Regions from separate parts of the Variovorax sp. MPBD4-3 genome, predicted to be linked through region 1. Evidence: predicted binding sites of a transcription regulator. Region 1 holds the regulator's gene; the other holds the start of a gene.

Region 1 (9,077 bases):
GTACACCTACTTCGTGCCCGACGTGGCGTACCACATCGCCAAGTGGGAGCGCGGCTTCCACAAGGTCGTCAACATACAGGGCACCGATCACCACGGCACCATCGCCCGGGTGCGCGCCGGCCTGCAGGCCGTGGGCGAGGGCATCCCCGAGGGCTACCCCGACTACGTGCTGCACACCATGGTGCGCGTGGTCAAGGGCGGCGAGGAGGTCAAGATCAGCAAGCGCGCCGGCAGCTACGTCACCCTGCGCGACCTGATCGAATGGACCAGCACCGACGCCGTGCGCTTCTTCCTGCTGAGCCGCAAGCCGGACACCGAGTACACCTTCGACGTCGACCTCGCGGTCACCAAGAACAACGACAACCCGGTGTACTACGTGCAGTACGCGCATGCGCGCATCTGCTCGGTGCTGGCGGGCTGGGGCGGCGACCGCGCCACGCTGGCGGGCGTCGACCTGTCGCCGCTGGAAAGCCCGGCGGCCCAGGCGCTGATGCTGCTGCTGGCCAAGTACCCGGCCATGCTCACCGCCGCCGCGCGCGATTTCGCCCCGCACGACGTCACTTTCTACCTGCGCGAGCTGGCCGCCAGCTACCACAGCTACTACGACGCCGAGCGCATCCTGGTGGACGACGAGAAGGTCAAGCTGGCCCGCCTGGCGCTGGTCGCCGCGACCGCGCAGGTGCTGCACAATGGCCTCGCGATTCTCGGCGTCAGTGCGCCGAGCAAGATGTGAACCACCCCACCATGAAGAAGACAACCAGACAACGCGGCAACATCGTCATCGGCCTGATCATCGGGCTGGTGCTCGGCCTGGGCGTCGCGCTGGGCATCGCGGTCTACGTGACCAAGGTGCCGATTCCTTTCGTGACCAAGACGCAGCGCGGCGGCGCCGAGCAGGACGAGGCCGAAGCCCGCAAGAACCGCGACTGGGACCCTAACGCGCCGCTGGCAGGCAAGGCTGGCGCGCCCAAGCCGGCGCCGGCCGCGGGCGGTCCGGTCAATCCCGTCACCGGCGAGCCGGCCACCACCGCCGTCGCGCCTGCCACCGCGCCGGCGACCACCGCGCCGCCCGTGCCCGTGGTGGTGCCCCCCACCGCCGCCAAGCCGCGCACCGCCCCCGCGCCCGCCGAGGCCAACGCGCTGCCGCCGTCGAACGACCCGCTGGGCGACCTGGCGCGCGCCCGCTCGGGCGGCGGCTCCGGCAGCACGACCACCGCGTCGGCCGCGCCCAGCAGCAACAGCAGCGCCGCCAGCAGCAGCTCGGGCGCCGACCCGTTCATGTACTTCGTGCAGGCCGGCGCCTTCCGCACCACCGACGACGCCGAGGCCCAGCGCGCCAAGCTGTCGCTGATGGGCGTCGAGGCCAAGGTCACCGAGCGCGAGCAGGCGGGCCGCACCGTCTACCGCGTGCGGGCCGGCCCCTTCAACAAGAAGGAAGACGCCGACCGGCTCAAGGAGCGCCTGGACGGCGGCGGTCTCGATTCGGCGCTCGTGCGGGTGCAGCGCTGAAGCCGCGGCGATCGATTGCCACCAATAGCCCTTAAGCTTCGCCGCGCGGTATCTGCCGCCACCATTCATCGCCTTGGGCGCGCCGCGGGCGGGGGAACTCCCCGCCGCGTGCCGGCTCAGTCTGCCGTACCAACTGGAGAACCCTTTCAATGAAACGTCGTGACTTTTCGCTGGCCGCCACCTCGCTCGGGCTGCTGTCCCTGGCCGCCAACCCGGCCCATGCCCAGGCGCGTGCGCCCAAGGCCGGCACCGAGTACCTGGTGCTCGACAAGCGCGTGCCCGTCGACGCGCCGGCCGGCAAGGTCGAAGTGGTCGAGTTCTTCTCGTACAACTGCCCCCATTGCAACGACTTCGAGCCGTCGCTCGAAGCCTGGGTCAAGTCGGCCCCCAAGGAAGTGGCGTTCCGCCGCATCCCGGTGCCTTTCGTGGGCAACGACGTCGAAGCCAAGCAGCGCCTGTACTACACGCTCGAGGCCATGGGCAAGGTCGACGAATACCAGCCGAAGGTGTTCAACGCGATCCACGCGCAGCGCCAGAACGTGAACGGCGACGCCAACATCATTGCCTGGGCCGCCGCCAACGGCCTCGACGCCGCGAAGTTCAAGGAACTGTTCACCTCGTTCGGCGTGGCCAGCAAGGCCAAGCGGGCTTCGCAGATGACCGATGCCTACAAGGTGGCTGGGGTGCCGGCGATGGCCGTGGCCGGCCGCTGGTACGTGGACGGCGAAACCGCCGGCAGCATGACCAAGGTGCTGCAGGTCGTGAACTACCTCGTGGGCGAAGCCAGGAAGGGCTGACCCGGGCTTTGCGCACCTCGTGGCGCCGCGCCTCATCCCCGGCCCGCTTCGGCGGGCTTTTTCATCTGTGCGTGCGGGTTGTCGCAATCAGCCGCATACAATGCCGAGCAAGTTTCGTGCCTCTATGACATTGCATTCTTACTCCACCACTCCCTTCCTGCGTCGCGTCGGCCGCCTGGCCGCCGCCGCGTTGCTGCTGGCCGGCCTTGCCTCGGGCGCCCTGGCCGAGACCGCCGACCGCAGCAAGCCGATGAACATCGAGTCGGATGCCATGCGCTACGACGACCTCAAGCAGACCAGCGTGTTCACGGGCAACGTGCTGGTAACAAAAGGCACGATCATCATCCGCGGCGCGCGGCTCGATGTCCGCCAGGACGCCGAGGGCTACCAGTACGGCGTGGTCACGGCGGCACCCGGCAAGCGGGCCTACTACAAGCAGAAGCGCAACGCCCCCGACGAGTGGATCGAGGGCGAGTCCGAAGTCATCGAGTACGACAGCCGTGCCGACAACGTCAAGTTCATCCGCAACGCGGAAATGCGCCGCCTGCTCGGTTCCACGCCGAACGACGTGAGCACCGGCGCCCTGATCGTCTACGACCAGAGCAACGACACCTACACGGTCAACGGTTCCACCGTGCCGCCGAACACCGCGGTCAACGCGTCGTCCCCGAGCGGCCGCGTCAAGACCATCCTGACACCCAAGGCCGCCACGGCGCCCGCGCCCGGCGCACCGGCCGGGGCCAAGCCGGCCGCGCCGGCAGCGTCCACGCCCGCGCCCGGCACGGGCCTGCGCTCGACCACCACGCTCGGTGGCGATGGAGAAACCCGCAAGTGATCGAAACCGCTGGAACCCAGGAAGCCAACGGCGCACCGGGCAGCCGCCTGGTGGCGCGCGGCCTGAAGAAGAGCTACGGCAGCCGCACGGTCGTGAAGGACGTCTCGCTCGACGTGCAGAAGGGTGAAGTCGTCGGGCTGCTCGGCCCCAACGGCGCCGGCAAGACCACCTCGTTCTACATGATCGTCGGGCTGGTGCGCGCCGACGCGGGCGAGATCACCATCGACGGCGAGCCCATCGCCCACATGCCCATCCACCGCCGCGCGCGCATGGGCCTGAGCTACCTGCCGCAGGAAGCCTCGATCTTCCGCAAGCTCACGGTGGAGGAAAACGTGCGCGCCGTGCTCGAACTGCAGCATGAGCCCGACGCGAGCGGCAAGCTCGCGCCGCTGTCCAAGCAGCACATGGAAGAGCGCCTGTCCGAACTGCTGGCCGACCTGCGCGTCGACCACCTGCGCGATTCGCCGGCGCTGGCGCTGTCGGGCGGCGAGCGCCGCCGCGTCGAGATCGCACGCGCCCTGGCCACCCAGCCGCGCTTCATCCTGCTGGACGAGCCCTTCGCCGGCATCGACCCGATCGCCGTCATCGAAATCCAGCGGATCATCAGCTTCCTGAAGGAGCGCGGCATCGGCGTGCTCATCACCGACCACAACGTGCGCGAAACGCTGGGCATCTGCGATCACGCGTTCATCATCAGCGACGGGCATGTGCTGGCACAAGGTACGCCCTCGGAGATCGTCGACAACGCCGAGGTACGCAGGGTGTACCTGGGCGAACACTTCCGCATGTAAGGAAGGGTCGGGTTCTCCACATGAAGCAAGGGCTGTCCCTTCGCGTCTCGCAGCACTTGGCGTTGACGCCCCAGCTGCAGCAGTCGATCAGGCTGCTCCAACTCTCCACGCTCGAACTGAGCCAGGAAGTGGAGCAGATGCTCGACGAGAACCCCTTCCTCGAGCGCACCGCGGAAGAAGCGGCGCGCGAGGAGTTCGGGCTCGACACCGCCGACGCGCCCGCGGCGCGCGATGACGGCAGTGACGGTGGCGACGGCGAGAGCGACTTCACCCCGCCGCCTGCCAGCACCTCCACCGTCTCGACCGAGACCAGCACCACCACCACGGCCGACTCCGACGGCCCCGCCGCCGAGATCGCCGAGCGCGAGCCCGACTGGGAAGGCGACGGCACCGTCGACATGGCGCCCGACGACAGCGAGTGGGGCAGCGACGCTCCCGCGCGCCAGAACAACCTGGGCGACGACGAGCGCGCCGACGCCACCGAACTCGCGCGCAGCCAGGAATCGCTGCAGTCGTTCCTGCACCGCCAGGCGCTGAGCCTGCGCCTGAGCGAGAACGACAGCGCCGCGCTGCGCTTCCTGATCGAGTCGCTCAACGACGACGGCTACCTCGAAGATTCCCTGCCCGCGCTGGCCTCGGGCCTGGCCGGCGACGACAACGACCAGTTCGACGACCTGGTGCACCACTTCCAGGTGGCGCTCGGCCTGCTGCAGAGCCTGGAGCCGGTGGGCGTGGGCGCGCGCGACCTCGGCGAATGCCTGAGCATCCAGCTGCGGGCGCTGGCCGCCGAGGACGACGACGAGGACGAAGAGCAGGCACAGGTCTACAAGACCGCCATCGCCATCTGCAAGCAGCCGATGGAACTGCTCGCGCGGCGCGACTTCAAGCGCCTGGCCACGCTCACCCGTAGCAGCGAAGAGCTGGTGCGCTCGGCGCTGCAGGTCATTGCGCGGCTGGAGCCCAAGCCGGGGCGCCGTTTCGTCGACGTCGAGCGCAACATCGTCATTCCCGACGTGATCGTCACCAAGACCGGACGCGGCACCAACGTCAAGTTCCGCGTCATGCTGAATCCCGAGGTCATGCCGCGCCTGCGCGTGCACGACATCTATGCCGGCGCGCTCAAGTCGCACAAGGGCGAGGGCAGCCAGGCGCTGTCGCAGCGGCTGCAGGAGGCGCGCTGGTTCATCAAGAACATCCAGCAGCGCTTCGACACCATCCTGCGCGTGAGCAACGCCATCGTCGAGCGCCAGAAGAGCTACTTCGTGCACGGCGAACTGGCCATGCGCCCGCTGGTGCTGCGCGAAATTGCCGACGAACTGGGCCTGCACGAATCCACCATCTCGCGCGTGACCACCGCCAAGTACATGGCCACGCCGTTCGGCACGGTCGAGCTGAAGTATTTCTTCGGCTCGGCGCTGGGCACCGAGACCGGCGGCAACGCGTCGAGCACGGCGGTGCGCGCGCTGATCAAGCAGTTCGTGAGCTCCGAGAGCATCAAGAAGCCGCTGTCGGACAGCCAGATCTCCGAGATGCTGAAGGAGCAGGGCATCGAGTGCGCGCGCCGCACCGTGGCCAAGTACCGCGAAGCCTTGCGCATCGCGCCCGCCAATCTGCGCAAGGCCCTGTAGAAAGCCTTCGATGAGCCGTCTCCCGATGTCGCGCTGGGGCCATTGGGTGATCGCTTTGCTGGCCGTGCTGCTGTTCAGCGGCTGCGCCACCCTGCCCGACGAGGCGCCGCGCCCGCCCACCAAGGCCATGGCCGTGTCGCCCGACACCGCGCTCGGCAAGCTCGCGATCGCGGCCCAGCCCGACCCCGACCTGAGCGGCTTTCGCCTGATGCCCGGCGGCGACTTCGCCTTCGCCACCCGCATAGAGCTCGCGCGCCGCGCCCAGCGCACGCTGGACGTGCAGTACTACCAGATCGAGAACGACGAGACCGGCCGCTACCTGCTGCGCACCCTGCGCGACGCCGCCCTGCGCGGCGTGCGCGTGCGGGTGCTCATGGACGACCTCTACACCTCGGGCGAAGACGAACTGCTGCTCGGCTTTGCCGCCACGCCGAATGTGGAGCTGCGGCTGTTCAACCCGTTCCCGGCCGGGCGCAGCAGCCTGGTCAGGCGCTTCGCGGCTTCGCTGTTCGACTTCAGCCGCGTGAACCGCCGCATGCACAACAAGCTGTTCGTCGCCGACGGCGCGATGGCGGTGGCGGGCGGGCGCAACATCGGCAACCAGTACTTCACGCGCACGGCGGGCGAGAACTTTCTCGACCTCGACACCTTCGTGACCGGCGCGCTCATTCCCCGGCTCGGCAGCCTGTTCGACCAATACTGGAACAGCACCTATGTGCGCCCCGTGCAGTCGGTGGTGGCGAGCAGCCTTTCGCGCGAGGAACTGCAGCGCCGCTTCGACGCCGCCACCGGCGCCGACACCACCCCGCCGCCGCCGCCGCCCGCGCCCAACGACCTGCTGGGCTACAGCCCGATCGCCGACGACCTGAACGCCGGCAGGCTGGGCCTGATCTGGACCCTGGCCGAGGCCTATGCCGACTCGCCCGACCGCGTGATCGGCAAGACCGCGTCGTACGGCGGCGTGCCGCTGCTGGACGTCGACAGCGTGCGCTACAACGTGGTCGAGCAGATGCGCCGCGCGCGCGCCGAGGTGACCATCGTCTCGCCCTACCTGATTCCGGGCGCCACGGGGCTCGAGGTGATGCGCGAGATCCGCGGGCGCGGCGTGAAGATCAGCGTGGTCACCAATTCGCTGGCCGCCACCGACGAGCCGCTGGTGCACACCGCCTACCGCCGCTACCGGCCCGACATGCTCAAGCTCGGCGCCGACCTGTACGAGCTGAGCTCCACGCGCACCCGGCGCAGCGTGCGGCTGGGGCTTTTCGGCACCACGGTCGGGCGGCTGCATGCGAAGTCGGCGGTGATCGACCGGCGCACGCTGTTCGTGGGTTCGATGAATTTCGATCCGCGCTCGGAATCGCAGAACACCGAGATCGGCCTGATCATCCACAGCCCCGAAATGGCGCAGCAGATGCTCAAGCTGCTCGACGTGCTCAAGCAGCAGGGCGCCTACCGGCTGCGCTTTGCCGAAGGCAGCAACGACGGGCGCATCGAATGGGTCAGCGACGACGCCGGCCAGATCACGGTGCTGCACGAGGAGCCCGATTCGGGCTTCTGGGACCGCACCATGCTCGAACTGCTGGCGCCGCTGACGCCCGAGAGCCTGCTCTAGGCCTGCTCCAGGCGCGGCCGGTGCCCGGTCAGTGGCCGCCGCGCAAGGCCGACCAGACCAGCCGCACCCCCAGCAGCCCCATCACGCCGCCGGCCGCGCGGTCGATCCAGGCCTTGTAGCGCAGGTAGGCCGAGCGCGGAGCCGCCGAGGAAAGCGCCAGCGCCACGATGGCGTACCAGCCGGTCTCGATGCAGAAGATCACGGCCGGCACTGCCAGCGCCAGCACCAGCGGCACCTCGCGCGGCAGGAAGGCGGCGAAGATGCTGGCGTAGACCACGGCCGTCTTCGGGTTGCTGACCTGGGTCGCCAGGCCCAGCAGGAAGGTGCGGCCGCCACGCCCCTGACGGACGGGGGAGTTACCCACATCGGGTGTCACGGCCAGTGGCTGGCGCGCGCCGCGCCAGATGCGAAAGCCCAGGTAGACGAGGTAGGCGCCGCCGAAGCCTTTTATCGCCAGGTAGAGCCCCGGCACTGCCAGGAACGCCGCCTGCAGTCCCGCAAGCGCCGCGATGGCGAAGACCAGTCCGCCAGCCCCCATGCCCAGCGCCGCAGCCAGCCCGTCGCCGCGCGAGGCCACGGCCGTGCGCGCCACCATCACGAAACTCGGGCCCGGGCTCATCGCGCCCACCGCCATCGCGCCGGCGATACCTAGCAAGGAAAGGGTGTTGTCCATCGGGGCTGCCTCTTGGTGGAAATTTGAAATGGGTGAATAGCGTGGAGAAAGTCACGCTGATCAACGACTGAAAAGTAAACTTTAAGTAGTACTCAAATTATGTTTTCGTTTACATTTTGTGTACCGACTTCCGCGGTGCACAAAAATGAAAAATCTTTACCTCCTGGCCATCTGGGCATTGATCCTGTCCTGTTTGCTGAGCTTCTTCTACTGGAGCGATGCGCCGCTGGCCGAGCAACTGCTGTTCGGTGCGGTGATGGCGGTGGCGATGGGTGCCTGGATGCTGGTCTTGCTGAATCTTCCGCGTGCCCTGATGGCCGCCCGCGACTGGCTGAAGTCCCCGAAGGACGACGGCGACGAACCGCTGGCCGCGAGCCGCCCCGGCAAGACCATCGTCAGGTAGGCGGGCCGGCAGGCCGCCAGCCACGGCGCCGGAAGCGCCTACGGCTGGACGTTGACCGCTTCCACCTGCACCAGCAGCTTCACCTTGTTCTCGAAGCCGAAGTTCAGTCCCCAGGTAATTCCCCAGTCGCTGCGTTCCACCGTGGTCTCGAAGTCGCCGCCGCACACCTGGCGGTTGATCAGCGGGCTCAGGTAGCAGTTGAAGCGCACCGCCTTCAGCGTCACGGGCTTCGTTTGCCCCATCAGCGTGAGCGTGCCCGGCACGTCGACCACCTTGTCGCCGCTGATGTCGATCCGGTCGGCCACGAAGCGGCCGGTCGGGAATTCCGCCACGTTGAAGAAATCCTTGCTCTGCACGTGGCGGTTGAGCAGGTCGACGCCGGTGTTGATGGAGCTGATGTCCATCGTGATGTCGACCTTGCCGCTGGTTCCGGTGCCGTCGATCTGCACCGAGCCGTCCTTGGTGCTGAAGCGCCCGCGGTTGGTGGTGGTGCCGTAGTGGCCCATCTCGTACATGACGAAGGTGTGCGTCGGGTCGACCACGTAGTTCGCGTTCTTCTTGGGCCCGCCCGCGGGCTTCACGGCCACGGGCGGCGCCGTGTAGTCCTGCGCCGCGGCGCTGCCGCAGAAGGCCGCGGCCGACAGCAGCGCGGCAAGGATGAGCTTTTTCTTCACGGCGGTGGCTGGGTGTTTCATGAAAGAGTGGGGTGAGTGAGCAGCGGCGCGGCCTGGCGGTTCTTCACAGCGGGCCCAGGCCCGCGATGGTGAGCTTGAAGCGCACCTGCACCTCGTTGGCGACCATCGAGGTGTCCGTCCATTCGCCGTCGCCG
Region 2 (6,804 bases), on a different contig from region 1:
CGCGCGGATCCCGAGCGGCCGCGCATGCTGCACTTCGTCTCTATCGAGGCGCATCCGGTCTCGTCCGGCGACCTTCTGCGCGCGGCCGGGGCCTACCCCGAGCTCGCTGCGCTGGCCGGCGAACTTGCCGCGCAGTGGCACGGACTGCTGCCCGGCTTCCACCGCCTGGCCTTCGACGATGGCCGGGTGCTGCTCACGCTGTGCATCGGCGACGTGCAGCCGATGCTGCGCGCGCAGCGCTTCGAGGCCGACAGCATCTTTCTTGATGGCTTCAGCCCGCAGCAGAACCCCGGCATGTGGTCGGCGGACACGCTGAAGGCCGTGTCGCGCTTCGCACGGCAAGGCACCCGCATCGCCACCTGGACCATCGCGCGGGCGATCCGCGATGCGCTCGGCCAATACGGCTTCACGGTCGAGAAACACCCGGGCTTGCCACCCAAGCGCGACTGCCTGCGCGGCGTGTTCGCACCCGCCTGGACGGTGCGCCGTCGCGAACCCGTGCCCGAGCGCATCGGGGCACCGGGGCGCTGCGCCGTCGTCGGCGCCGGCCTGGCCGGTGCGGCGGTGGCGGCGAGCCTGGCGCGGCGCGGCTGGCGGGTCACCGTGCTCGACGCGGCCGACTGGCCAGCCTCCGGTGCGTCGGGGCTGCCCGTGGGCATGCTCGCGCCGCATGTGTCGCCCGACGATGCGCTGCTGTCGCGGCTGACGCGCGCCGGCATCCGCGTCACCTGGACGGAACTGGAGAGGCTGCTGGAAGAAGGCCGCGACTGGCGCGCCAGCGGCGTGCTCGAGCGCCGGCCTGACGGCGACGTGCGCGTGCCTGCCGGCTGGAGCGCCAGCGGCCCCAACGAATCCTGGCCCGCGAACGACGGGCAACTGGCCACTGTCGGCCTGCCCGGCGACACCGCCGCGCTCTGGCATGGGCGGGCGGCGTGGGTGCGGCCGCACCGGCTGATCGCAGCCTGGCTGCGCCAGCCGGGCGTCGAATTCCACGGCGGTTGCCGCGTGGCGCGGCTGGAGCGGGAGCCTGGCGGCGACTGGCAGTTGCATGACCCGGCCGGCCAGCTGCTGGCCGAGGCGGACCGCGTGGTCGTCTGCGCCGGCCATGAATCAGGCCGCTTCGCACCCGCCCTTCCGCTGCAGCCGGTGCGCGGCCAGGTCGCCTGGGGGCCCATGCCCGATGGCGCCGGGTTGCCCGCCGCGCCGATCAACGGCGACGGCCACCTGATCGCCCATGTACCCAACGGCGCGGGCGCCCCGATCTGGCTGGCCGGTGCGACCTTCGACCGCGACAGCACCGACCTCGCAGCGACAGCGGCCGACGCCGATGCGAACCGCGAACGGCTGAGCCGGCTGCACCCCGCTTCCGCCGCAGCGCTGGCGCCTTCGTTCGCACGGGGCGATGTCGAAAGCTGGGTGGGCATCCGCTGCGCCTCGGGCGACCGCCGCCCGCTGGTCGGCCCGCTCGAAGGCTCCGCCACGGGCCTCTGGGCGTGCACCGCGCTGGGCTCGCGCGGCCTCAGCTTTGCCGCGCTGTGCGCCGAGCTTCTGGCCGCGCAGTGGCATGCCGAGCCGCTGCCGCTGCCAGCCACGCTGGCCAAGGCGCTGGGCACCCAGCGCCTCTGAGGCGCGCCCGTTCGGGCAGGTCGTCAGCCGGGCTGCTGCGAAGGCGCCAGCATGTGGTCGATGCGGGTGTCGCCGTAGGTGCGCAGCACCTCGGAAATCACGACCTTGTACCCGTCGAGCCAGTTCGCCTGCGCCGCCTTCGCCTGCTGGTGCACGGGGTGGCGGATCAGCGCCTGCAGGCTGTCCAGCGAGTCCCAGTAGTAGACGTTCGACACCAGCCCATTGCCGGGGTTCTCCCACGTCTCCTCGCCCAGGTAGCCGGGCAGCGACTTCGCCGCGGCGGCGATGGTCTGGTCGAGGCGGTGGAACTCGTCGTCGAACTGCTTCTTGGCAAAGATGAAGGTGGCGGAGTACATGGCGGAATCGAAACCTCCCGGGAAAGTCGGCAAAAGCCCGGCCCGGTGCGGGCCGAACGGGGGGCGATTCTGCGGCATGGGTACTGCAATCAACCAACCGCCCGTCATTCGAACGCGTGAGAATGCACCGCATGGCCACCCAATACGACATCAAGCACACCACCGTCTACCGCTACAACAAGCCGGTCACTTTCGGTCTGCACCGCGTGATGTTCCGCCCGCGCGACAGCCATGACCTGCGCGTGCTCGCCACCGACCTGCAGGTGAGCCCGGAGGCCTTCACCCGACTCATCCAGGACCCGCACTCCAATTCCGTCGCGCTGGTGCAGCCGATGGGCGAGGCGACCGAGCTGCGCATCGTGTGCTCGTTCACCATCGAGCATGTGCCTGCCCAGCAGGACCAGCTGGCGCTCGACCCCGCCGCCGAATTCCTGCCCTTCGCCTATACGGTGCAGGAGCGCCTGGACCTCGAGCACTACCTGCGCCCGCACCACGACGACGACACGCAGGGCACGCTGATCCGCTGGGCCCACCAGTTCCTGCACACCGACAAGCCCAACAGCACGCGCGAGGTGCTCGCGCGCATGAACGCCCACATCGGCCAGAGCCTCGAATACAAGGCGCGCGACGAAGAAGGCACCCAGACGCCGCTCGCCACCCTGGCGCTGGGCAGCGGCAGCTGCCGCGACTACGCGCTGCTGATGATGGAAGCGGCGCGGCGCCTGGGCATCGCCACGCGCTTCGTCTCCGGCTACATCTACGACGCCGCGCTCGACACCGCGGCGCAGGCCAAGGGCGATTCGATGACCGGCGCCGGCACCACGCATGCGTGGCTGCAGGCCTACCTGCCGGGCATCGGCTGGATGGCCTTCGACCCGACCAACAACCTGATGGGCAGCGGCCAGCTGATCCGCGTCGGCGTCACGCGCGATCCGGCGCAGGCGGCGCCGATCTCCGGCAGCTGGTACGGCGATGCCGAGGCCTATGAAGGCCTCGAGGCGACGGTGGTGGTCACGCGCCGCAAGAACTGAGGCGCGCCCCCGTCGATCGACGGCTGCTGTCGCGCATGCGATAGCCCTTGCGGGAAACCCCGCAGCCCCACATTCCCCAACACCTCTACGCTGCGCCGCCGGCCAGCGAAATAGCACGGTCGTTCTGAACGATCGCGGGTGCAGCGCCGCGCCGGTCATTTCTTCTCGAGAACTCACAAGAACGGAGAGAGACACCCCATGCATTCAGCACGCCTGACACTTCTTGCACTGGCAGCCAGCCTCGCGGTCGCATCCTGCGGCGGTGGAGGCGGCGGCGGCAACAGCCTCGGCTTCATTCCCGCGCCCACGCCCGCACCCGCGCCTGCCGCACCGCCGCCTCCCGCGCCGCCCCCCGCTCCCGTCGCCGAAGAAACGCGCCTGCAGGACAGCCGCAATTCGTTCGCGCCGGCGGACCCCTCGGCCACCACCTTCGCCGCGCTCGCCGCGGACGGCAGCGACACGGTCGACAACAGCACGACCAGCCGCTGGGCCGGCATGCTGGGTGGCGCCCAGTACAACGTCGAAGTGCCCGCCAACTGGAACGGCCAGCTCGTGATGTATGCGCACGGCTATGCGGGCGAAGGCAACCTGCTGCAAGCCGGCACGCCCACCATCCGCCGCTACCTGATCCAGAACGGCTACGCCTGGGCCGCCTCCAGCTACAGCAAGAACTACTACGACGTGCGCGCTGGCGTGGAAGACACCAACGCCCTCGCCCTGCAGTTCAACGCCATCGCCAAGGCCCGCGGCCGCAACCTGGCTGCGCCGTCGAAGATATTCATCACCGGCCATTCGATGGGCGGCCACATCACGGCGGCTGCCATCGAGGACGAAACCTACGCCACGGCCAACCACAAGGTGAAGTACAACGGCGCGGTGCCGATGTGCGGCGTGGTGGGCGACACGGAGCTGTTCGACTACTTTGCAGGCGCACAAGTCACAGCCCAGGCTCTGGCCGGGCTGCCGAAGTACCCGACGCCCAACTGGGTGGACATCTCTGCGCAAGTGGGCTCGACGCTGTTCACGAGCTTCACGACCACCCCGCCCAATATCGACACATCCGCCACCGGGGCCAAGTACGCCTCGGTGATCGAGAACCTGACCGGCGGCCAGCGCCCAATGTTCGACCTGGGCTTCAAGTCGGGCGGGTCGTTCGCCGCCGTGTGGGGCGTGTTCGGCAGTGACGGCACCGTCAACGGCATCCTGAACAAGAGCACGCTGGACACCAACCGCTTCACGTACACGATCGAAGGCGACATCCCGGGTTCGAGCGCGCTGAACGCGTCGGTGCTCAAGCTCACGGCCGCCGCAGACGCCAACCGGCTGCGCACCGACGGATTGCGCTGGATTCCCAAGGCCAACGGCGAATTCAAGATCCCCGTGGTGACGCTGCATACGCTCGGGGACCTGTACGTGCCCTTCAGCATGGAACAGATCTACAACAAGCGCGTGGCGGCCAAGGGCAACAGCCAGTGGCTGGTGCAGCGTGCGGTGCGCGGCATCACGCATTGCGACTTCACGGTGAAGGAACAGGTCGAGGCCTTCGACGCGATGATCAAGTGGGAGCGCGATCCCGCCGGCGCGAAGCCATTGGGTGACGACGTACTCACCCCGGCCACGGTGGCCGCACCGGACTACGGTTGCAAGTTCACCCGCCCACTTGGCACAGTCGACGAAAGCAACACAAGCAAGGCTACGCGCCCGGCTGCAGCCTTCGCGCACCCCTGTCCGGCCTGAGCGCAGCCAGCCGAAAGCGTGGTCAGGCCGCGGGCGGCACAGCTGCCCGCGCTTGCGCCAACTGCGCCTCCAGCCGCGCGACGAGCGCCCGGGCCTCGTCGCCTTCCGGAATGTCCCGCCCGCTGTCGCGCCACGCGACGGCGCTCTTGAAGCCTTCTGCCTCTGCCTGCCGCCGGAACCACATGCCCTCCGGGTTGTGGCGCGTGATGCCGTCGAACACGGTGGCGAACATCTGGCTCTGTTCCAGCCCCATCGAATGCCAGACCTGGTTGACCACCAGCTTGTGCATCATCAGGTGCGAACGCGGCACGCCCGCGATGCGAAGGGCCAGCTTCAGCGTGGCCTGGTCGAGCCGGTCGGCGGGCACGGAGAAGTTCGCCAGGCCCCATTCGGCCGCCTGCTTTCCGTCGATGGTGTCGCCGGTGAACATGAGCTGCTTGGCGCGCATGGCGCCGAGCCGATAGGTCCACATGGCGGTGGTCGGGCAGCCCCACACGCGCGTGGGCATGTAGCCGATGCGTGCGTCGTCGGCCATGGCGAGCAGGTCGCAGCACAGCGCGATGTCGCTGCCGCCGGCCACTGCGTAGCCGTGCACCTTGGCGATGGTGGGCTTGCGGCTGCGCCACAGGGCCATGAAGTCGTCGGTGTTGCCCTTCATGGCGGCGTAGTCCAGCATCGGGTCCCAAGGCGTCTTCTCCTGCCGGCAGGGGTGGTCGCCCTGCCCTTCGCGGCCTTGGCCTTCGGCGTAGTCGCCAAGGTCGTAGCCGGCGCAGAAGGCGCGGCCCGCGCCCTCGACCACGATGACGTGCACCTCGTCGTCGGCCTCGGCCCACTCGACCGCGCGGCGGATCTCCGAGGGCGTGGTCTCGCCGATGGCGTTGAGCTTTTCGGGGCGGTTCAGCACGAGGCGCGCGATACGCGGGTGCTGCGGATCCTTGTCGATCAGGACGGTGTCGAAAACTGGCATGTCTCTTGTCTCCTGTGTTTTGGAACGGGTCGCGCCACGCTTGTAGCATCGCCCCCCACCACAGGCAAACCGCCGATCAGGCCCCTGCCGCGCTCCCCGCACCGCCCAGCTGGAAGCGGAACACGGCCCCCTTGTCGGGCTGCTGCACCAGCCGGATGTCGCTGTCGTGCAGTTGCAGAATCCGCTTGACGATCACCAGGCCCAGCCCGCCGCTGCTGGCGCTGTCGGTGCGCGAGCCGCTCATGAACACCGGGCGCATGAAGAGCGACTTCTGCAGCTCGCCCGGAATGCCCGGGCCCGTGTCGCTCACCTGCACCGTCACGCCGGCGTTCTCCGGGCGCAGCTGAACCACGATCTCGCCGCCCGCCGGCGTGTGGCGGATGGCGTTGTCGAGCAGGTTGGTCAGCACCCGCTCGATCATTCCCAGGTCGGCCGACACCACCGGCAGGCCCGGCGCGATGTCGGGCTTCAGCCGCTGGTGGCGCGCCTCGGCCGCCAGTTCGAACTTCTGGAACACGTCCTGCACCAGGTCGGCCAGCGCAAAGTTTTCTTTCTCGGGCTTGACCACGCCGTACTCGAGCCGGGCCAGCTCGAACACTTCCTGCGCGAGCCGGCCGACCTTTCGGCTCTGGCCGAGCGCGATTTCAAGGTAGCGCCGGCGCTCTTCCTCGCTGAGCGTGCCGGCCTTGAGCAGCAGGGTTTCGAGGTAGCCGTGCAGCGAGGTGAGCGGCGTGCGCAGGTCGTGCGAGATGTTGGCGAACAGCTCGCGGCGCTGCTGGTCCTGCAGTGTGAGCTCGCGCCATTGCTCGGCGATGCGCCGCGTCATCTGCGTGAAGGCCTGGCCCAGCTGTGCGATTTCGTCGGTGCCCCGAGACAGGCGTTCCAGCGTGGGCGTCTCGCGCTCCAGCGAGGCGATGCCCTCGGTCTCGAAGCGCTTCACCGCCGCCGTCAGCTCGCGCAGCGGCCGGGTGATGAGCCGAAAGGCCGCAAGCCCCGCCAGCAGCCCGAGCAGCGCCACCAGCCCCATCGACCACAGCGTGGTGCGCAGCACGTTGTCGGTGGCCACGTTGGCGACCAGCGCATCGTG

Evidence for each region. The regulator sigma-54, encoded in region 1, starts transcription at its own class of promoters, with help from an activator protein. The targets are predictions, from matches to a motif close to TGGCANGNAANCTGCTTT.
Region 2: a site for sigma-54 is predicted at 2,055-2,072, ahead of AC1RVW_RS16820 (transglutaminase family protein). Genes of this name have one in related genera too.

The regions. Positions count from the first base shown of each region.
Region 1 covers NZ_JBXASW010000032.1:10,001-19,077, reverse strand. Annotated here, with positions in the region: gene argS (arginine--tRNA ligase) at 1-733, shown strand, start outside; gene AC1RVW_RS18535 (SPOR domain-containing protein) at 745-1,509, shown strand; gene AC1RVW_RS18530 (thiol:disulfide interchange protein DsbA/DsbL) at 1,659-2,306, shown strand; gene lptA (lipopolysaccharide transport periplasmic protein LptA) at 2,431-3,141, shown strand; gene lptB (LPS export ABC transporter ATP-binding protein) at 3,138-3,932, shown strand; gene AC1RVW_RS18515 (RNA polymerase factor sigma-54) at 3,953-5,560, shown strand; gene AC1RVW_RS18510 (phospholipase D family protein) at 5,571-7,172, shown strand; gene AC1RVW_RS18505 (LysE family translocator) at 7,201-7,845, opposite strand; gene AC1RVW_RS18500 (hypothetical protein) at 7,991-8,248, shown strand; gene AC1RVW_RS18495 (YceI family protein) at 8,287-8,943, opposite strand; gene AC1RVW_RS18490 (YceI family protein) at 8,987-9,077, opposite strand, start outside.
Region 2 covers NZ_JBXASW010000026.1:59,042-65,845, forward strand. Annotated here, with positions in the region: gene mnmC (bifunctional tRNA (5-methylaminomethyl-2-thiouridine)(34)-methyltransferase MnmC2/FAD-dependent 5-carboxymethylaminomethyl-2-thiouridine(34) oxidoreductase MnmC1) at 1-1,626, shown strand, start outside; gene AC1RVW_RS16815 (antibiotic biosynthesis monooxygenase family protein) at 1,650-1,982, opposite strand; gene AC1RVW_RS16820 (transglutaminase family protein) at 2,114-3,013, shown strand; gene AC1RVW_RS16825 (alpha/beta hydrolase family protein) at 3,212-4,750, shown strand; gene AC1RVW_RS16830 (crotonase/enoyl-CoA hydratase family protein) at 4,773-5,717, opposite strand; gene AC1RVW_RS16835 (sensor histidine kinase) at 5,794-6,804, opposite strand, start outside.